Regions from separate parts of the Streptomyces cyclosori genome, predicted to be linked through region 2. Evidence: riboswitches for the same ligand, from Rfam matches in the RefSeq annotation. Region 2 holds a riboswitch; the other holds the start of a gene.

Region 1 (10,620 bases), 4.2 Mb from region 2:
TCGCCCAACTGCCTTTATAGGGAGTGGTTTTGGCGTGGGCGCGGGCGCGCGTGCGGGCGCGGGTACGGCGGGGAAGGGGTGTCAGTAGGCGCGCGGGGCGGCCGGGGGGTAGCCGTAGCCGCCGGCCGGGGCGACCGGAGCGGCGTGCGCCTCGCGGTCGTAAAACGGACGTCCCCGGGCGCGCAGCCACATTCCGACCGGGTCGTATTCGTCGGACATGGCCACCGTGGACACCGCGAGCCCGTCCGGCACCGCGCCCACGGACTGCTGCATCATCGCGCGTACCGAGTCCACGGCCTGGCGTCCGGTGTCGTAGAGGTCCAGACCGATGGCCAGATACGCCACCCCGACGGCGGGCTGCACCCAGGCGCGGCGCAGCGCGCGGACGGCCGGGGTGCGGTGCGCGTGCTGCGCGAGCAGGGCGTAGAACTGCGGGATGTCCAGGGCGGGTTCGCTGATCCGCAGCGGTCCCGCGGGCATCCGCTCCAGGCCGGTGGCGATCCGGCGCAGATCCGGCCAGGGGATGCCGACGCCGCCGCCGGGGGCGTGCGGATTCAGCCAGATCCCATAGCGGTCCGGGTAGAGGGCACGGGCGATGTCACGGCCGGTGACGACCTCGGAGGAGCGGTTCCAGCCGCTGGCGGCGAGCTCCTGGGGCGAGGTCGCGCAGGGCGCGTAGCAGACGCCGTCGACCTCCATGTTCCCGTACTGGGCGTCCGGGGCGCCGGGGCGGCCGTGCCAGAGCAGCATCCAGAGCCGTCCGGCCGAGGGGTCGGCGAGGGCGTGCAGCAGTCCCTCGTACGCGTCGTAGCGTCCGGGGGCCACCTGGCGCAGCATGTGCTCGACCTGCCCGGCCGCCGCGGTGCCTGACGCACTCACCCTGGGTCCCGCCCCTCTTCGGTCCCCCGCGCCGCCGGTGCACAGGCGTGCGGCCGTGGGGGTGTACGGATTATGAAACCAGCTTATGCGGGCGCACCCCGGGGTGGCCCGGTGCGCGCCCCACCTACTGGGGGGCGGCGCGCGTGTAGAAGGGGCGCACGCGGTCGCGCATCCAGTCGCCCACCGGGTCCTGCGCCACGTCCAGCAGCACCAGGTTGACCGGCCAGGGCACGGCGGCCCGCCCCAGCGCGCGGCCCAGCGCCTCCATGGGCGCGTTGCGCCCGGCCCCGTCCCAGGTGGAGAACTCCACGCCGACGAAGAGCGTCGGGGTGTCCCCCTCGATGGAGGCGAGCGCGCGGCGGGCGGTGCGCACCACGCCGGTGGCGTCGAACTCGGCGGCGGCGGCGGTCAGGAAGTCGACGGGGTCGTCCTGCCAGTCCGGCTCGTACAGCCGCACCCGGGCGCCGGTGGCGGGCCCGTCCAGCGCGGTCCGCCCGGTGCGGCACAGCTGGGCCACGGCGGGCGGCGGCAGCGGTACGCCGACGGCGCCCTCGGGGTTCAGCGCGATGCCCAGCTGCGGCGGCAGCCCGCGGGCGAACTCCACGGCGGGCGCGACCGCGAACGACATGTGCGGGCCGACGCACTGGAGGAACTGCTGCTCGGAGCTGTAGACGGGGACGTAGGGCGCGCCCTCGATCTCCATCGTGGGCAGGTCCAGGTCACGGCTGTCGCGACCGCCGCCGTTGGGCAGCGGGACCCAGACCGGGTTGCGGCCGAGTACCTCTATCAGGCGAGGGCCCGCCGTCGGGTTGCCCAGGGCCGCGGCCAGGGCCTCCTCCAGCTCGTTGCCGGGCCAGCCGCCGCCGCCGTGCGGATGCGGGAATTCCATGTGCCGTCCTTCTGACCGCGGACCGTCGGTGACTTGTCGCGCGGTCCCCCGCGCCCCGTACGAAACCTTAGCGCCGGGGGCCGCCCGGCCCGAAGGCGATCCTCGCCACTTCGCGCGCCGCCTCCCGGTCGAGCAGCACCGCCGAGGCCACGCCCCGGGGCAGCCGCCCCCCGGCCACCGCGTCGACCAGCCGGGGCACGGCCCTGGCATGGCGGGCGAAGGCGTACGCGGAGACCTTGCGGCCCCGGGCCACCTGGCCGGCCAGCGCGGTCTCGGGCGACACGTCCAGCAGCACCAGATGGAGGGCCCGCCCGCCCCGGGCCGCCCGCCGGGCCAGCGACCAGCGCACCCAGGAGTGGGTGCCGCAGTCGTGCACGACCAGGCCCTCGCCCGCCCGCAGCGCCCGGTGCATCCGCAGGAAGTGGGCGATGCGGGCCACCGGCCGGTACAGCGCGTAGGGGACTCCCGGCAGCCGTGCCTCCCAGGCCCGGCGGGTGTCCTGGGAGTCGATGCCGAGGCCGGGCGCGGCCTGGCGCAGCAGCGTCGTCTTGCCGCTGCCGGGCAGCCCGGAGACCACCACCACGTCCCCCTCGGCGAACCGCAGGGTGCGGGGCGTGCGGCGCCCGCGCCCGCGCAGGTCCCGCACCACCGCGGCGGCGCCGTGCGCGGCGCGGTCCCGCTGGGCGGGCACCGCTCCGCCGAGCGCCGCCGTCCGCTGTTCGTGAACCGTCATGGGTCCTCCCCCTGTCGGGTCGTGCGACCCTTCCCCAATGCGCGTAAAGAGATGGTAATGAGACCTGAGTGATGTGACGTTCCGGAGATGCGTGCAATGATGTGCGCGCCAACTGCATACCGGCCGCTTGAATCCACGCGGGAGAGTCCTCGGTCAGTTCCGAGGCGCCGAAGGAGCAAGTCCCTCCCTTGAATCTCTCAGGCCCCGTACCGCGTGGATGAGGCAGATCTGAAAAGCGGGTCGCGTTCCGTAGGGGCGGCCCCACCCAAGGTGCAAGCCAGGACCCCGACGTGCGTCCGGCGAACCTCTCAGGTTCCGATGACAGATGGGGAGGATCGTCCTCGCCGTCATGCCCTGGGAGCCACATCCTCATGAGCAACGCCCCCCGTCTCACCGCCCTCGACGCGCTGCACCGTTCGCTGGGCGCGACCATGACCGACTTCGCCGGCTGGGACATGCCGCTGCGGTACGGCAGCGAGCGCGACGAGCACACCGCCGTCCGCACCCGGGCCGGCCTCTTCGACCTCTCCCACATGGGCGAGATCACGGTCACCGGCCCGCAGGCCGTGCAGGCGCTGGACTACGCGCTGGTCGGCAACATGAGCACCATCGGCGTCGGCCGCGCCCGCTACACCATGATCTGCCAGGAGGACGGCGGCATCGTGGACGACCTGATCGTCTACCGCCTCGGCGAGCACGAGTACATGGTCGTCGCCAACGCCGGGAACGCCCAGGTGGTGCTGGACGCGATCACCGAGCGCGCCGCCGCCTTCGACGCCGAGGTCCGCGACGACCGCGACGACTACGCGCTGCTCGCCATCCAGGGCCCCGAGTCCCCGGCCGTCCTGGCCTCGCTCACCGACGCCGACCTGGACGGCCTGAAGTACTACGCGGGCCTGCCCGGCACCGTGGCCGGCGTCCCGGCACTGATCGCCCGGACGGGCTACACCGGCGAGGACGGCTTCGAGCTCTTCGTGGCCCCGGCCGACGCGGAGAAGCTGTGGCGGGCGCTCACCGACGCGGGCCGGGACGCGGGCCTGGTGCCGTGCGGCCTGTCCTGCCGCGACACCCTGCGCCTGGAGGCGGGCATGCCGCTGTACGGGCACGAGCTGACCACCGCGCTCACCCCGTTCGACGCGGGGCTCGGCCGGGTGGTGAAGTTCGAGAAGGAGGGGGACTTCGTGGGCCGCGCCGCCCTGGAGGCCGCCGCCGAGCGCGCCGCCGCCAAGGCCCCGCGCAAGCTGGTCGGTCTGATCGCCGAGGGCCGCCGGGTGCCGCGCGCCGGGTTCTCCGTCGTCGCGGACGGCCAGGTCGTCGGCGAGGTGACCTCGGGCGCCCCGTCCGTCACCCTCGGCAAGCCGATCGCCATGGCGTACGTGGACGCCGCCCACGCCGCACCGGGCACCTCCGGCGTCGGCGTCGACATTCGCGGTACGCATGAGGCGTACGAGGTGGTGGCGCTGCCGTTCTACAAGCGCCAGAAGTGACCCCTCGCACACGCTCCGCATCACTTCCTTGTTCACCACCACTCCCCCTCGTACAGGAGAATTCAGGTCATGAGCAACCCCCAGCAGCTGCGCTACAGCAAGGAGCACGAGTGGCTGTCGGGCGCCGAGGACGGCGTCTCGACGGTCGGCATCACGGAGCACGCGGCCAACGCGCTCGGTGACGTCGTGTTCGTCCAGCTCCCGGAGGTCGGTGACACGGTGACCGCGGGCGAGACCTGCGGCGAGCTGGAGTCGACCAAGTCGGTCAGCGACCTCTACTCCCCCGTGACCGGCGAGGTCGTCGCGGCCAACCAGGACGTCGTCGACGACCCGTCGCTGGTGAACTCCGCCCCGTTCGAGGGCGGCTGGCTGTTCAAGGTGCGCGTCTCGGACGAGCCGGGCGACCTGCTCTCCGCCGACGAGTACACCGCGTTCGCAGGCAGCTGACCCCGGCGTAAGGACTGATATTCCGATGTCGCTTCTGAACACCCCCCTCCATGAGCTGGACCCGGACGTCGCCGCCGCCGTCGACGCCGAGCTCCACCGCCAGCAGTCCACCCTCGAAATGATCGCCTCGGAGAACTTCGCTCCGGTCGCGGTCATGGAGGCCCAGGGCACGGTCCTCACCAACAAGTACGCCGAGGGCTACCCGGGACGCCGCTACTACGGCGGCTGCGAGCACGTGGACGTGACCGAGCAGATCGCGATCGACCGGGTCAAGGACCTGTTCGGCGCGGAGTACGCCAACGTCCAGCCGCACTCCGGCGCCTCCGCCAACCAGGCCGCCCTGTTCGCGATCGCCCAGCCCGGCGACACGATCCTCGGCCTGGACCTGGCGCACGGCGGCCACCTCACCCACGGCATGCGGCTGAACTTCTCCGGCAAGCAGTTCAACGTGGTCCCGTACCACGTCGACGCGGCCGGTCTGGTCGACATGGCCGAGGTCGAGCGGCTGGCCAAGGAGCACCGCCCCAAGGTCATCATCGCGGGCTGGTCCGCCTACCCGCGCCAGCTGGACTTCGCCGAGTTCCGCCGCATCGCGGACGAGGTCGAGGCGCTGCTGTGGGTCGACATGGCGCACTTCGCGGGTCTGGTGGCGGCCGGGCTGCACCCGAACCCGGTGCCGTTCGCCGACGTGGTCACCTCCACCACGCACAAGACGCTGGGCGGCCCGCGCGGCGGCATCATCCTCTCCCGCGACACGGCCTTCGCCAAGAAGCTGAACTCCGCGGTCTTCCCCGGCTTCCAGGGCGGCCCGCTGGAGCACGTGATCGCGGCCAAGGCGGTCTCCTTCAAGGTGGCGGCCTCGGAGGAGTTCAAGGAGCGCCAGCAGCGCACCCTGGACGGCGCCCGGATCCTGGCCGAGCGCCTGGTCCAGGACGACGTCACCGCGCACGGCGTCGCGGTCCTGTCCGGCGGCACGGACGTGCACCTGGTCCTGGTGGACCTGCGCGACTCCGAGCTCGACGGCCAGCAGGCCGAGGACCGCCTCCACGAGGTCGGCATCACGGTCAACCGCAACGCCGTCCCGAACGACCCGCGGCCCCCGATGGTCACCTCGGGCCTGCGGATCGGCACCCCGGCGCTGGCCACCCGCGGTTTCGGCGAGGACGACTTCCGTGAGGTCGCCGACATCATCGCCGAGACGCTGAAGCCGGACTTCGACAAGGCCGGCCTGGCCGCCCGGGTCTCGGCCCTGGCCGCCAAGCACCCGCTGTACCCCGGCCTGAAGTAGTTTCGTACCCTTTTATTCGTACGAACCTTCGGGGCACCGCGCACACTGGACACTGGACAGTGAGCACGGTGCCCCGAACCCTTGCACCGCCCGCTCGACCTGCTCGCTCTGCACCACCCCGGCAGACAACGGCGTCTACCCCCACCTAGGAGTCCTCCCGTGGCCATCTCGGTCTTCGACCTGTTCTCGATCGGCATCGGCCCGTCCAGCTCCCACACGGTCGGCCCGATGCGCGCTGCCCGGATGTTCGCGCGCCGTCTGAAGAACGAGGGCCTGCTGGCCCACACCGCCTCGATACGGGCCGAGCTGTACGGCTCGCTGGGCGCCACCGGCCACGGCCACGGCACCCCCAAGGCGGTCCTGCTGGGCCTGGAGGGCAACTCGCCCCGCACGGTCGACGTGGAGAGCGCCGACGAGCAGGTGGAGCGGATCAAGGCGGACGGGCGGATCAACCTGCTCGGGGCCCACGAGATCCCCTTCGACTTCGACGAGGACCTCGTCCTGCACCGCCGCAAGGCGCTGCCCTACCACGCCAACGGGATGACGATCTTCGCGTACGACAGCGAGGGCGCCCTGGTCCTGGAGAAGACGTACTACTCGGTCGGCGGCGGCTTCGTCGTCGACGAGGACGCGGTCGCGGGCGAGAACCCGATCGTGCCCGACGACACCGTACTGAAGTACCCCTTCCGCACCGGTGACGAGCTGCTGCGCCTGGCGCGCGAGACCGGCCTGTCGATCTCCGCGCTGATGCTGGAGAACGAGAAGGCGTGGCGGACCGAGGACGAGATCCGCGCGGGCCTGCTGGAGATCTGGCGCGTCATGCAGGCGTGCGTCTCGCGCGGCATGTCCCGCGAGGGCATCCTGCCGGGCGGCCTCAAGGTCCGCCGCCGCGCCGCCACCACCGCCCGCCAGCTGCGCGCCGAGGGCAACCCGGACGCGCACGCCATGGAGTGGGCGACGCTGTACGCGATGGCGGTCAACGAGGAGAACGCGGCGGGCGGCCGGGTCGTCACCGCGCCCACCAACGGCGCCGCGGGCATCATCCCGGCCGTGCTGCACTACTACATGAACTTCGTGCCCGGCGCCGACGACGAGGGCGTGGTCCGCTTCCTGCTGGCCGCGGGCGCCATCGGCATGCTCTTCAAGGAGAACGCCTCGATCTCCGGCGCCGAGGTCGGCTGCCAGGGCGAGGTCGGCTCGGCCTGCTCGATGGCCGCGGGCGCCCTGGCCGAGGTCCTCGGCGGCACCCCGGAGCAGGTGGAGAACGCCGCGGAGATCGGCATGGAGCACAACCTGGGCCTGACCTGCGACCCGGTCGGCGGCCTGGTCCAGATCCCGTGCATCGAGCGCAATGGCATGGCGTCCGTGAAGGCCGTCACCGCCGCCAAGATGGCGATGCGCGGCGACGGCAGCCACAAGGTCTCCCTGGACAAGGTCATCAAGACCATGAAGGAGACCGGCGCGGACATGTCCGTGAAGTACAAGGAGACCGCGCGGGGCGGTCTGGCGGTCAACATCATCGAGTGCTGAGCGGCCGGACGGCGGAGCGCGCCCCCGGGAGGGCCCCCGAGCCCCGCTGAGGAGCGCGGGGAGCCGTTCCGCGCGAGCGGCCCCCACCCGGCCCCCGCCCGGCCCGCCGCCGGGGCGGCGCCCCGGCGGCGGGCCTCACGCCTTGAACGCCTCCGGCCGTTCCGGGGACGCCGCCGCCAGGGCGCGGGTGATCTCCTCGACACCGCCCTTGTTCCCGTACACCGGCGTGTCCGGCTGCTGCCGCCAGGACTCGTCGATCCCGCCCGCGTCCACCGTGTCGAAGCCCAGCTCGTCGATGAGCTCGCGGACCAGCCGCTTCGCCGCCGCGTCGTCCCCGGCCACCGGCAGCGCCATCCGGCCGGGGGCGCCCTCGGGGAGCGGCCTGCCGAGGATGTCCTCCGCGTACGTACCGTTGAACGCCTTGATCACCGGGTGCCCGATGCGCCGCTCGGTCCAGCGGCTCTCGGTCAGCCCCTCCTCGACCTCGGCGATCCGGCCGTCGCGCTCCTTGGGGTAGTAGTTGCCGGTGTCCAGCACGGCCACCCCCTCGGCCGCGCCGTCCAGGAACCCGGCGGGCAGGTCGGCGACGTTCTTGAACGGGATGGTCACCACGACCAGTTGGGCCCCCTCGGCGGCGTCGGTCACCGCGGCGGCCCGGGCGCCGGTCTCCTCGGCGAGCGCGGTGAGGGTGTGCGGGCCGCGCGAGTTGGCGATGGCCACCTCGTGCCCGAGCGCGGTGAGACGGCGGGCGAGGTTGCCGCCGATGTTGCCCGCGCCGATTATGCCGATCTTCATCGAACTCCCCCTGCGGTGTGGTGCGTTGCGGTGCGCCGGGTGCGGCGCGGTGATCGACAACCGACGGGTGCGGGGAGTTATTCCACCGCCGACGGGGGCCGCGGGCGGGCGACGAGGACCGGAGAGGGCGACGCGAGCCCGGCGGGGGCGGGGGTCGGGCGGGCCCCGAGGGGCGCCGCCAACTGCCCGACCACTCGGAGTCCGCACACTTCGAATCGATTCTTCGATCAATATGCCGATCCCTCGCACACCAGATGTTCACCCGCATTTTGGCCAATTACCGCACCTCGCTTGCACGTCCACATCGACTACAGTAAATTGGCGCCATATTTATCGGCTTCACTGGGGAGTGAGCCATGCCGAGTGCGGCGGAATGCACCGGGTCGGATCTCTGCGACGAGGTATCCGGAACCCGGGACACCACATTCCTGCGCATTTACGAGGGCGAGCCGCCGAGCCGGCTGATCCGTGCGACCGAGAATTTCCGATTACTCGTCGACCTCTCCCCCATGACCCTCGGCCATTTGTTACTGCTTCCCGTTGCCCATTATTTCAGCTTTGCCCAACTGGTCACCGACTTCCCCGCCGAACTGGAAAGCATGCTCGGCACGCTCGAACCGATGTATCGAGAAACTTTCGGTGAATTCACCCTCCTTGAACACGGCTCGTCGCCCGGTATGCAATCCAGCGCCTGCATCTCCCACGCCCATTGGCACGTCCTCCCCGTGGACGGCCGCCGCCTGGACCGGCTCATCGTGGCCGACGGCCTCGGCACCACGGATCTGACCGGCGTGGAACAGCTGGCCGCGTTCGGCGGCATTCCGTACTTCATGTGCTGGCACGACGCGGGCCTGCGGGTCTACCAGCCCCGGCGCCCCCTGCGCAGCCAGTACCTCCGCTCCAAGGTCGGCGCCCTCGTGGGCATCGCCGACCCCCTGTGGGACTACGCGCTCGTGGTCCGCAAGGAACTCTTCCGCGAAACCGTCGCGCTGACGTCCTCCTGGGGCGCCCCGGCCGACCCCGACCCCGACCGAGCCCGCCCGGAGGCCAGGCGTGACTGAACTGTCCCTCTCCATCGACGGCCCCACCGCCAGCGGCAAGAGCACCCTCGCCACCGCACTCGCCCGGGAGCTGGGCCTGGCGTTCCTGGACACCGGACTCACCTACCGGAGCCTGGCGTTCGCGCTGGACCACGAGAGCGCCGGGACGCTCGCCGCCGACCTCGGCTCGCTCCTGGTCCACCGCCCCGAGGTGTACGCGCGCGACGGCCGCGGAGTCCCCCTGCAGCGCCATGTGATCCTGTTCCGCGGCCAGGACATCACCGACCGGATCCACCACGCCTCGCTGGACGGCAACCTTAGGGCCGTCGCCCAGAACCCCGCCTGCCGGGCGGCGATCCTGGAACTGCACCGGTCGATCGCCGAGAAGCACCAGAAGATCGTCGCCGTCGGCCGCGACGTGGCCACCTCGCTCCTGACCGGTGCGAGCCTGCACGTCTACCTCACGGCCAGCGAATCCGTACGCGGTGAACGGCGCCGGGCGCAGTACCGGAACAATCCCGACCGCTCCATCAAGGTCGGTCCCGCCACCGCGCTCGACCTGGAGAACCGCGACGCCATCCGGGCCCTGCCGAATTCGCTGGACCTCGACTCGACCTATCTGCCGGTGGACGCGGTGCGCAGAGCCACCCTGCGCGAGCTCGGGAAGTACGCGGCATGAGCGGCGGCCCCGTCCACTCCGACGAGCCCACCCGGGTCCAGCAGCTCGTCAACGCGTTCCTGACCGGCCAGTCGGGCCGGAATGTCGGCGCGGACGGCCTCGACGTCGAACTGACGGCGGGCGCCGACGCCAAGGACGACTGCGCGGTATATGAATTCCACACCCCCATGTCCCTGGTCGTGGGCTCGGACTATGTGCGCGGCCCCAAATTCGCGCTCTACGAGATGGGCCTGCTCTCCGGATTCGACATCGGGTACTACCTGGCGATCGCCAACATCAGCGATGTGGCCGCCATGGGCGCCACCCCGATCGGGCTGCTCAGCGTCGTCCGCTATCCCCACGAGGTGGACGACGCGGAGTTCCGCGAGATCGTCGCCGGAATCCACCAGGGCTGCACGGACTGCGGCACGCTCAACGTCGGCGGGGACATCGGCAACGCCGAGCGGATCATCCTGTCGGCCACGGCGTTCGGCGTCTGCCGGCCGGGCGGGGCGCTGATGCGCGGCGGGGCGCGCCCCGGTGACCTGCTCTGCGTCACCGGCCCCTGCGGCCTGCTGGGCGCGGCCGTCGCCTACTTCCCCAAGCGCGACACCTTCGCCCGGAGCCTGTCGGCCGAGGTGGAGAAGCGGCTGCTCGACGGCTGGAAGCGGCCCCGGGCGCGGGTCGCCGAGGGCCGCGTCCTCGGCGGGCGGGGCCATGCCACGGCCTGCCAGGACACCTCGGACGGGCTGAAGGCGACGATCGAGCAGATCATGCGGGCGAGCGGGGTGGGGTTCCGGGTCGTCGAGGACGAGGTGCCCGTCGACCCGGCCGTCGAGCAGGTCGCGGCGCTGATGGGCGTGGAGCCGCTGGC
Region 2 (10,620 bases):
CGGATCGCCGAGCAGGTCGCGGCGTACCACGGTACGCAGGTGGAGTGGACGACGACCTCGCCCGACGATCTGACCCGGGTCGGCCGCGAGGAGTCGACCATCTTCGGCGGCGACGGGCGCGGCGGGTTCATCGTGCCGGAGTTCAGCAGCGTCTTCGACGGCGCCGCGGCGTTCGTGCGGCTGATCGGGCTGGTGGCCCGTACACAGCTGACGCTGAGTCAGATCGATGCGCGGATTCCGCGCGCCCATGTGCTGAAGCGGGACCTGGCCACGCCGTGGGCGGTCAAGGGCATGGTCATGCGGCGGGTGGTGGAGGCGGCGGGGGACCGGTCCGTCGACACGACCGACGGCGTACGGGTGGTGGAGGCGGACGGCCGCTGGGTGATGGTGCTGCCCGACCCGGCCGAGGCGGTCACCCATCTGTGGGCGGAGGGGCCCGACGACGCCTCCGCGCAGGCGCTGCTCGACGAGTGGTCCGCCATCGTGGACAGCGCAGGTCACTGACGGTCTTCCGGGCGCCGGACAGGGTCGTGGGACGCTGTCCGGCGCACCGGTGGGGCCATTCGGCGGCAGGGGCGCCGACGTGCGACGATGTGCGGCATGTCGCAGCAGCCCCCCGTTCGGAGCACGTCCACTCCGCCGTCCCGCCCCGACGCCTCCATGTCGCTGCTGACCAATGTGATGGACCACGCCCTGGACGACGGGTACGCGGAGGCGACCGCCCGGCGCAAGGCGGAGGGCAAGGAGGGCGTGCCCCGCACCCTGCGCGCGAAGCTCGGGCTCGCGGCCGGTCTGGTGCTGGCGGCCGTGGTGGTCACCATCGGGGCGGCGCAGGCGCGGATAGCGGCACCGGTCGTCGCCAAGGAGCGCCAGGAGTTGATCGGGCGCGTGGAGGCCGAGACCAAGGCCGCCGACGAGCTGCAGAAGCAGGTCGACGGGTTGCGCGACGAGGTCGGTGAGCGGCAGCGCAAGGCATTGGAGAAGCACGGCGGCGACCAGGGCGAACTGGTCGCGCTGCTGTCCGGTGCCACCGAGGTGCACGGCCCCGGGATGAAGCTGGTCGTCGACGACGCCAAGAACACGGAGACGGGCGGCGGGGGCGGGCCGCGCGAGAACAGCAGCTTCTCGGACACGGGACGGGTGCGCGACCGGGACATGCAGCGGATCGTCAACGGCCTGTGGCAGTCGGGCGCCGAGGCCGTCGCCATCAACGGGCAGCGGCTCACCGCGCTTTCGGCGATCCGGGCGGCGGGCGACGCCATACTGGTCGACAACAGGCCGCTGGTGCCGCCGTACACCGTGCTCGCGGTGGGGGACGGGAAGAAGCTCAGCACCACCTTCCAGGACAGTGCCGACGGGCAGTACCTCCATGTTCTCGAAGAGAACTACGGGATCCGCGCCAGCATTTCGGACCAGGACGAGGTGCGCCTGCCGGCCGCGCCGAGCCTGATCGTACGTACCGCACAGCCACAGGCCACCGGCGCCGGCAGGGGCGCCGCCGCCACTAGGAAAGGCACATCGTGATCGCCGTACTTGGCCTCGTCGTGGGAGTCGTGGTCGGACTTTTGGTCCGGCCCGAGGTGCCTGCGGTGGTCGAGCCGTATCTGCCCATCGCCGTCGTGGCCGCGCTGGACGCGGTCTTCGGCGGTCTGCGGGCCATGCTCGACGGCATCTTCGTCGACAAGGTCTTCGTGGTGTCCTTCCTGTCGAACGTCGTGGTGGCGGCGCTGATCGTGTTCCTCGGTGACAAGCTGGGCGTGGGCGCGCAGCTGTCCACCGGTGTGGTCGTCGTCCTCGGCATCCGCATCTTCTCCAACGCCGCGGCCATCCGCCGGCACGTCTTCCGGGCGTGAGGCCGATGAGCAGCGAGGACACCCCCGAGCAGGGGCCGCGGACGCCCGGTCCGGCATTCGGCAGCACTCCTTCCGGCAGCACTCCTTCCGGGAGTACGCCCTCGGGCGGCTCTCCTTACGGGGACGCGCCGTCCGGCGACACGCCCTCCCCGAGTACGTCTGCGGGCGGCCCCGGAAGTGCGGCTTCCGCGTCGCGGGCCCCGGAGCCCGCGCGGGCCGAGGCGCCGAAGTCGTCCGGGGCGCCCCCGGTGCCCGAGCCGGAGCGGCCGGAGCCCGCCGCCGGGGCCGTCGCCCCGGAGCCGCCGGGACCGTCGAGGCCGCAGCTGACGGGGCGCCAGCGGCTGGTCGCGGGGCTGTGGCCGCCGAGGGTGACCCGGGCCCAGCTGATCGTCGCCCTGCTGCTGTTCGTGCTCGGTCTGGGGCTCGCCATCCAGGTCCGCTCCAACAGCGACAACAGCGCCCTGCGCGGGGCCCGCCAGGAGGACCTGGTGCGGATCCTGGACGAGCTCGACTCCCGCACCAAGCGTCTGGAGGACGAGAAGCAGCGGCTCGAAGGGCAGCGCACGGAGCTGGAGACCAGCTCCAACCAGGCGGCCGAGGCGCGCAAGCAGACGCTGGAGAAGGAGCGCCAGCTGGGCATCCTGGCCGGTACGGTCGCGGCCCAGGGTCCGGGCATCACGCTGACGATCACCGACTCCAAGAAGGCGGTGGAGGCGGACAAGCTGCTCGACACGATCCAGGAGCTGCGGGCCGCCGGGGCCGAGGCGATCCAGATCAATGACGTCCGGGTGGTCGCCAACACGTACTTCTCGGATGCGGACGGCGGCATCGAGGTCGATGGCCAGAAGGTGACGGCGCCCTACCGCTTCAAGGTGATCGGCAAGCCACAGGATCTCGAACCCGCGCTCAACATTCCGGGCGGTGTGGTGCAGACTCTGGAGAAGGAGCAGGCCACGGCCACTGTGGTCCGTTCCGAGAAGATCGTCGTGGATGCCTTGCGACCGGCGAAGCGGCCTGACTACGCTCGGTCGTCCTCGCGGTGACGCGGGGCCGCATGCGAGCGACCGCACAAGGGCATGAGCTTGCGGGGGGTCGGCGCACCCAACTCGTGGTGCGTGGTGGAAACTGTTTGGCGGATACGGACGTTGTGAGGATGTCCGGGTCGGCCGGTGTGTTGATTCTGGGTTCGTCCTGCCCCACGGGCGGGTCTGTTTCGGTCAAGGGGAATCGCCCGTGAAGTTGTTTGCGAAGTTGTTCGGCAAGAGCGCACGTGAGGACGGTGGCAGCGGCTCCGCCCGGCACCGTGCCCGCGGTCGCGGAGGTGCGGAGGAGCAGGGCGGCGACCGCCCGCTGTTCCGCGACGAGGTGGGTCACCCCGGTGGTGACATTCCGGGCGGCTCGGGCGCGTCGTCTGTTGACCCTGCCGGTCCCGGCCGCATAGGTTTCGGGGAACCATCGAGTACGGGTGGAGGGTTTGCTCCGGACCCGTATGCGACCAGCTCCCACGCGGTCCAGCCGGGTCAGGAGGATCCGTCCATGCCGGTGTGTACGAGGTGCGGGCACAGCAACGCCGCGGCGAGCCGCTTCTGTTCGAACTGCGGTGCCCCGCTGCGGGCGGGCGCGGTTCCCGAGCGGGCGGCGGAGACCACGTCGACCATTTCCATCTCCGGCCTTGAGGCGTACGACGCCGAGGTGACGGGCCAGACGGCGCTGCCGTCGCTGTCGCCGGAGGCGCAGGCCGCGGTGGACGCCCTGCCGTTGGGTTCGGCGCTGCTCGTGGTGCGCCGCGGCCCCAACTCGGGCAGCCGCTTCCTGCTGGACGGTGAGCTGACGACGGCGGGCCGGCACCCGCAGAGCGACATCTTCCTCGACGACGTCACCGTGTCGCGGCGGCACGTCGAGTTCCGCCGGGGCGCGGACGGCCGTTTCACGGTCTCGGACGTCGGCAGCCTCAACGGAACGTATGTGAACCGGGAGCGGATCGACTCGATCATCCTGTCCAACGGCGACGAGGTGCAGATCGGGAAGTACCGGCTGGTGTTCTACGCGAGCCAGCGCGGCATCTGACCCTCCCCCAGACCCTGCGGGGGAGACCCCCGGGGACGCCCATCCAGGGAAGGCCCATGCTGCACACACCGACGGGCGGTGCCGGTCACGGCACCGCCACCGCGGGCGACCGGCTGATGAGCATCGGTACCGTGCTCAATCAGCTGCGCGAGGAATTTCCCGAAGTCACCATCTCCAAGATCAGGTTTCTGGAGTCCGAGGGCCTGGTGGATCCCCGGCGCACTCCGTCGGGGTACCGCAAGTTCGGTCCCGAGGACGTCGAGCGGCTGGCCCAGGTGCTGCGCATGCAGCGGGACCACTATCTGCCGCTGAAGGTCATCCGGGAGCATCTGGACGCACTGGACCGGGGTGAGCAGCCCGTGCTGCCCGCCCCGGGCGGCCCGCGCGACGGCGTGGACGGTGTCGAGGGCGACCCGGACCGCCCCACGGCCGCCCGGGTGGGCCGTGCCGAGCTCCTGGTGGCCGCCGAGGTGACCGAGGAGGAGCTCACCGAGTGGGAGTCCTACGGGTTGATCACGGCGGGCCCCGGCGGCGGCTACGACGCGGAGTCCGTGAACGTGGCGCGGCTGGTGGCGGATCTGGGCCGTTTCGGTCTTGAACCACGGCATCTTCGCGCCATGAAGGCCGCCGCGGACCGGGAGGCGGGACTGGTCGAACAGGTGGTCGCACCCCTCCGGCTGCACCGCAACCCGCAGACCAGGGCCCATGCGGAGGCCACCGTGCGGGAGCTCGCGGCGCTGTCCGTGCGGCTGCACGCGGCGCTCGTCCAGACCGCTCTCGGGGTCCGGCTGCACTGACCCGGGGGGTGCCCGACTACCCAAACCGGCCGGGCACGTCCTAGGGTTGCTGTGTGAACGAGCTCGACGTCGTGGGTGTCCGGGTGGAAATGCCCTCCAACCAACCGATCGTGCTCCTGCGTGAAGTGGGAGGCGATCGGTACCTCCCCATCTGGATCGGTCCAGGGGAGGCGACCGCGATCGCCTTCGCCCAGCAGGGGATGGCTCCGGCGCGGCCACTGACGCACGACCTTTTCAAGGACGTGCTGGAGGCCGTGGGCCAGGAGCTGACCGAGGTCCGCATCACGGACCTGCGCGAAGGTGTCTTCTACGCGGAGCTGGTCTTCGCCAGTGGTGTCGAGGTGAGCGCGCGTCCGTCCGACGCCATAGCGCTCGCCCTGCGCACCGGAACGCCGATCTACGGCAGTGACGGGGTGCTCGACGACGCGGGGATCGCGATCCCGGACGAGCAGGAGGACGAGGTGGAGAAGTTCCGCGAGTTCCTCGATCAGATCTCGCCGGAGGACTTCGGCACCAACAGTCAATGAGTGGTCCGAGAGGCCGTTGAGCCGCCTGTGCCGGAGGCCGTCGTGCCGGGCGGCTCCGGCGCATTCGAGTAGCCTTTCCCGCAAGAGGGGTACGCGAAACCACTCTCAGGGTGATTATCACTCGGCGTGCCGAGTGTGGCGATCGTTGACGCACCCCGAGTGACTGCCTACCGTCGTGAAGGCAGTTCTAGGACGGAGGGTCGGCGTGAGAAGCAGCGGCGACAGCACGGCGGGGGAGGCTCCCGGACGAGTTCCGGGAGACGACGGGCCGTACCCGCCCCCAAGCTCTCAACGAAGTTCGAGCAGGGGGTACCCCCATCCAAGCTCACAACAAAGTTCGAGCAGGGGGTACCCGCCCCCAAGCTCGCAACGAAGTTCGAGCAAGGGGTACCCCCATCCAAGCTCGCAACCAAGCTCCCGGCCGAGCCTGAGTGGGGCGCTGCCCGAGCAGGGCGATGCGGCCGACTCCGACACCGATGTCGTCGGATACCGGGGGCCCACCGCGTGCGCGGCTGCGGGGATCACCTACCGCCAGCTCGACTACTGGGCCCGTACCGGCCTGGTCGAGCCCAGTGTGCAGCCGGCCTACGGGTCGGGCACCCAGCGGCTCTACAGCTTCAAGGACGTGGTCGTCCTCAAGATCGTCAAGCGTTTCCTGGACACCGGGGTGGCGCTCCAGAACATCCGCACCGCCGTACGGCACCTGCGCGAGCGCGGTTTCCGCGACCTGGAGCGCATGACGCTGATGAGCGACGGCGCCACGGTGTACGAGTGCTCCTCGCCCGACGAGGTCGTCGACCTGCTCCAGGGCGGCCAGGGCGTCTTCGGCATCGCGGTCGGCGTGGTGTGGCGCGACGTCGAGGCGGCGCTCTCGCAGCTGCACGGCGAGCGGGTCGACACCGGCGAGACCCTGGTCGGGAACAACCCCGCCGACGAGCTCGCCCGGCGCCGCAACCGCGCCGTCTGAGGGGCGCCGGGCCCGCCGGGGGCCCGTTGTCAGTGGTGTGAGGCAGCATCGGTGGTGTGAGAGCCGTGCCGACCATCCTGCATCTGGACATGGACGCCTTCTTCGCCGCCGCGGAGCAGGCGTCCAAGCCCAGCCTGCGCGGCAAGCCGGTGATCGTCGGGGGACTGGGGCCGCGCGGGGTGGTCGCCACCGCCTCGTACGAGGCGCGCCGCTTCGGGGCGCGGTCGGCGATGCCGATGGCCCAGGCGAGACGGCTCTGCCCCAATGGCGCCTATCTCGTCCCGCGCTTCGGCTTCTACCGGACCATCAGCGAGCAGGTGATGGAGCTGCTGGGGCGGCTGTCGCCCCTGGTGGAGCCTCTGAGCCTCGACGAGGCGTTCGTGGACCTGGAGGCCGGGGGAGTCGCGTGGGACGCTCAGTCGGCCCGTGAGGCCGGTCAGAGGCTGCGTGCGGACATCCGGGCGGTGACGGGGCTGACGGGGTCGGTGGGGCTGGCCGGGTCCAAGATGCTCGCCAAGATCGCCTCTGAGGAGGCCAAGCCCGACGGTCTGGTGCTGATCGAGCCGGGCACCGAGCGGGGGAGGCTGGCCCCGATGTCGGTGCGCACCCTGCCCGGGGTGGGGCCCGCGACCGGGGAGCACCTGCGCCGGGCCGGTATGACCACGGTCGCGGATCTGGCCGAGGCGGGCGAGGACGAGCTGGTCCGGCTGCTCGGCAAGGCGCACGGGGCGTCGCTGCACCGGATGGCGCTGGGGCTGGACGACCGGCCGGTGGTGGCCGAGCGGGACACCAAGTCGGTGTCGGTCGAGGACACCTTCGACGTGGACCTGCACGACCGGGTGCGGGTGGTGACCGAGGTGGGGCGGCTCGCCGACCGGTGTGTGCAGCGGCTGCGCGCCTCGGGCCTGTCGGGCCGCACGATCGTGCTGAAGGTCCGCAGGTACGACTTCTCGACGCTGACCCGCTCCGAGACGCTCCGGGGGCCCACCGACGACCCGGCCGTGGTCCGCGAGGCGGCCGGGCGGCTGCTCGACTCGGTCGACACCACGGGCGGGGTGCGGCTGCTCGGGGTCGGGGTGAGCGGCCTGGCCGACTTCACGCAGGAGGACCTGTTCGCGCAGGCCGCGGGCGAGGGGGCGGCGGCCGGGCAGCAGCCGCCCGGCGGGGAGGCGGCGGAGCGGGTGGACCCGGTGGTGCCGGAGGAGCCGGGGGAGGGGGCCGCCCCGGCCGAGCGCCGCTGGTCGGCCGGGCACGACGTGCACCACGCCGAGTTCGGTCCGGGGTGGGTGCAGGGCAGTGGGGTGGGCCGCGTCACCGTACGGTTCGAGACGCCCGGGTCGGCGGTGCCCGGGCGGGTGCGGACGTTCCGGGTCGACGACCCGGAGCTGGTGCCTTCCGATCCGCTGCCGCTGGTGACGGGGGACGGGGCGGCGCCAGGCGGGACGGGCCCGGCCGGGGAGGGGCCGACGGGGACGGCCGGTGCGGGCGCGGGGGGCGCGGCGGATCAGGCGGGTCCGGTCCCGTCGTCGCCCGCGAGCCTGCCGAAGTCGCGGTCGGGCGCGGCGGGCGGATCGGGGGCCGAGATGTCCAGTCCGTAGTGGTGGTACAGCTGCAGCTCCTGCTCCGGGGAGAGGTGGCGGCCGACGCCGAAGTCGGGAGCGTCCTTGATCAGCGCCCGGTCGTAGGGGATGTGCAGCGCCTCGTCGACGAGGTCGCTGGGCTCCAGCGGGACGAAGGCGTCCCGGCTGAACAGGCCGGTGCGCACGGCGGCCCACTCCGGCACTCCGGTGGCGTCGTCGAGGTACACCTCGTCCACCGTGCCGATCTTGTTGCCATTGCGGTCGAACGCCTTGCGGCCGATCAGGCTGCGCGGATCGATATCGGTCTGCACGGTCCCTCCAACTGGTCGCAACTGCTCCGTAAGACTACGAAAGTGCACATCGGGGGCGTCGGCCACTCGAAGGATCGGCGCCGGGACTCGCTGGTAGGCTGGCGATGGCTGCTGACCCCGTGCGGGAGAGTCCTTCGGAAAGATGTCCGGAGGCGCCGAAGGAGCAAATCCTCCCCGGAATCTCTCAGGCCCACGTACCGCGCGGACGAGGTCACTCTGGAAAGCAGGACGGGGGACGTGCGGGCATACGCCTGTGCGCGCCTTTCCTCACCGACGGTGAAAGCCGGGACGCCCCACGCGCCCCGGTGAAGCTCTCAGGTTGAGATGACAGAGGGGGAGGCCGTCCGGGTACCCGCGCCGTGGTGCCCCTCGCAGGTCGTGCAGACCAGGAGGCCTCCCGTCATGACCGCCAACCGCATGCCGCTCACCGAGCTGGAACGTGGCATCCCCTTCGAGCAGCGTCACATCGGGCCCGACGCCGAGGCCCAGGCGAAGATGCTCGCGCAGGTCGGTTACGGCTCGCTCGACGAGCTCACCGCCGCCGCCGTACCGGACGTGATCAAGAGCGCCGAGGCGCTGGGGCTGCCCGGCGCCCGCACCGAGGCCGAGGTCCTGGCCGAGCTGCGCACCCTCGCCGACCGCAACAAGGTCCTGGCCCCGATGATCGGCCTGGGCTACTACGGCACGTTCACGCCGCCGGTGATCCTGCGCAACGTCATGGAGAACCCGGCCTGGTACACCGCGTACACGCCGTACCAGCCGGAGATCTCGCAGGGCCGCCTGGAGGCGCTGCTGAACTTCCAGACCGTCGTCGCCGACCTCACCGGGCTGCCCACCTCCGGCGCCTCGCTGCTCGACGAGGGCACCGCCGCCGCCGAGGCGCTGGCGCTGTCGCGCCGCGTCGGCAAGGTCAAGGGCGGCGTCTTCGTGGTCGACGCGGACACCCTGCCGCAGACCGTCGCCGTCATAGAGACGCGTGCCGAGCCGACCGGTGTCGAGGTCGTCGTCGCCGACCTGAGCCACGGCATCCCCGCCGAGGTCGCCGAGCGCGGTGTCTTCGGCGTGCTGCTCCAGTACCCGGGCGCCTCCGGCGAGGTCCGTGACCTCAAGCCGGTCATCGACGAGGCCCATGAGCTGGGCGCGGTCGTCACGGTCGCCGCCGACCTGCTCGCCCTGACCCTGCTGACCTCGCCCGGCGAGCTCGGCGCGGACATCGCGGTGGGCACCACCCAGCGCTTCGGCGTCCCGATGGGCTTCGGCGGCCCGCACGCCGGTTACATGGCGGTGCAGGAGAAGTTCGCCCGCAGCCTGCCCGGCCGGCTGGTCGGCGTCTCCGTGGACGCGGACGGCAACAAGGCGTACCGCCTGGCCCTGCAGACCCGCGAGCAGCACATCCGCCGCGAGAAGGCCACCAGCAACATCTGCACCGCGCAGGTCCTGCTCGCCGTGATGGCCGGCATGTACGCGGTCTACCACGGCCCGGACGGCCTGCGGCAGATCGCCCGCCGCACCCACCGCTACGCGGTGATCCTCGCCGAGGGCCTGCGCGCCGCCGGTGTGGAGGTCGTGCACGGCTCGTACTTCGACACGCTGACCGTGCGCGTGCCCGGCAAGGCCGCCGAGGCCGTCGCCGCCGCCCGCGACGGCGGGGTCAACCTGCACCTGGTCGACGCCGACACCGTCTCGATCGCCTGTGACGAGACCACCGACCGCGACCGCGTCGCCGCCGTCTGGGCCGCCTTCGGCGCCGAGGGCGACATCGCGGCGCTGGACGCCACGGCCGCCGACACCCTGCCGTCGGCGCTGCTGCGCTCCGACGAGTTCCTCACCCACCCGGTCTTCCACCAGCACCGCTCCGAGACCGCGATGCTGCGCTACCTGCGCAAGCTCGCCGACCGCGACTACGCGCTGGACCGGGGCATGATCCCGCTCGGCTCCTGCACCATGAAGCTGAACGCGACCACCGAGATGGAGCCGGTCACCTGGCCCGAGTTCGGGCAGATGCACCCGTTCGCGCCGGTCGAGCAGGCCGGTGGCTACCTCACGCTCATCCACGAGCTGGAGGAGCGCCTCGCCGAGGTCACCGGGTACGACGCGGTGTCCATCCAGCCCAACGCCGGTTCGCAGGGCGAGCTCGCGGGTCTGCTCGCGGTCCGCGCCTACCACCGCGCCAACGGCGACGAGCAGCGCACGGTCTGTCTCATCCCGTCGTCCGCGCACGGCACCAACGCCGCCAGCGCCGTGATGGCCGGGATGAAGGTCGTCGTGGTCAAGACCGCCGACGACGGCGAGGTCGACATCGCCGACCTGCGCGCCAAGATCGAGCAGTACCGCGACGAGCTCTCGGTCCTGATGATCACCTACCCGTCCACCCACGGGGTGTTCGAGGAGCACGTCGCCGACATCTGCGGCGAGGTGCACGACGCGGGCGGCCAGGTCTACGTCGACGGCGCCAACCTCAACGCGCTGGTGGGCCTCGCCAGGCCGGGCAAGTTCGGCGGCGACGTCTCGCACCTCA

What was found. A riboswitch is a leader RNA that binds a small molecule or an ion and turns the genes downstream of it on or off. The one in region 2 is predicted to bind glycine.
Region 1: it holds a riboswitch for glycine, as region 2 does, so the genes downstream of both, gcvT (glycine cleavage system aminomethyltransferase GcvT) here and gcvP (aminomethyl-transferring glycine dehydrogenase) in region 2, are expected to answer to the same signal.

The regions. Positions count from the first base shown of each region.
Region 1 is NZ_CP163520.1:2,466,164-2,476,783, forward strand. Features, by position in the region: gene AB5J87_RS10870 (enhanced serine sensitivity protein SseB C-terminal domain-containing protein) at 82-879, opposite strand; gene AB5J87_RS10875 (enhanced serine sensitivity protein SseB) at 1,004-1,768, opposite strand; gene AB5J87_RS10880 (AAA family ATPase) at 1,836-2,501, opposite strand; glycine riboswitch at 2,630-2,723, shown strand; gene gcvT (glycine cleavage system aminomethyltransferase GcvT) at 2,873-3,988, shown strand; gene gcvH (glycine cleavage system protein GcvH) at 4,058-4,435, shown strand; gene glyA (serine hydroxymethyltransferase) at 4,461-5,723, shown strand; gene AB5J87_RS10900 (L-serine ammonia-lyase) at 5,883-7,253, shown strand; gene AB5J87_RS10905 (NADPH-dependent F420 reductase) at 7,389-8,102, opposite strand; gene AB5J87_RS10910 (HIT family protein) at 8,405-9,109, shown strand; gene AB5J87_RS10915 (d(CMP) kinase) at 9,102-9,767, shown strand; gene thiL (thiamine-phosphate kinase) at 9,764-10,620, shown strand, end outside.
Region 2 is NZ_CP163520.1:6,714,227-6,724,846, forward strand. Features, by position in the region: gene AB5J87_RS29895 (sugar phosphate nucleotidyltransferase) at 1-504, shown strand, start outside; gene AB5J87_RS29900 (DUF881 domain-containing protein) at 592-1,524, shown strand; gene AB5J87_RS29905 (small basic family protein) at 1,521-1,853, shown strand; gene AB5J87_RS29910 (DUF881 domain-containing protein) at 2,102-2,896, shown strand; gene AB5J87_RS29915 (FHA domain-containing protein) at 2,979-3,920, shown strand; gene AB5J87_RS29920 (MerR family transcriptional regulator) at 3,977-4,717, shown strand; gene AB5J87_RS29925 (bifunctional nuclease family protein) at 4,771-5,244, shown strand; gene AB5J87_RS29930 (MerR family transcriptional regulator) at 5,450-6,211, shown strand; gene AB5J87_RS29935 (DNA polymerase IV) at 6,268-7,809, shown strand; gene AB5J87_RS29940 (PRC-barrel domain-containing protein) at 7,716-8,102, opposite strand; glycine riboswitch at 8,215-8,312, shown strand; gene gcvP (aminomethyl-transferring glycine dehydrogenase) at 8,505-10,620, shown strand, end outside.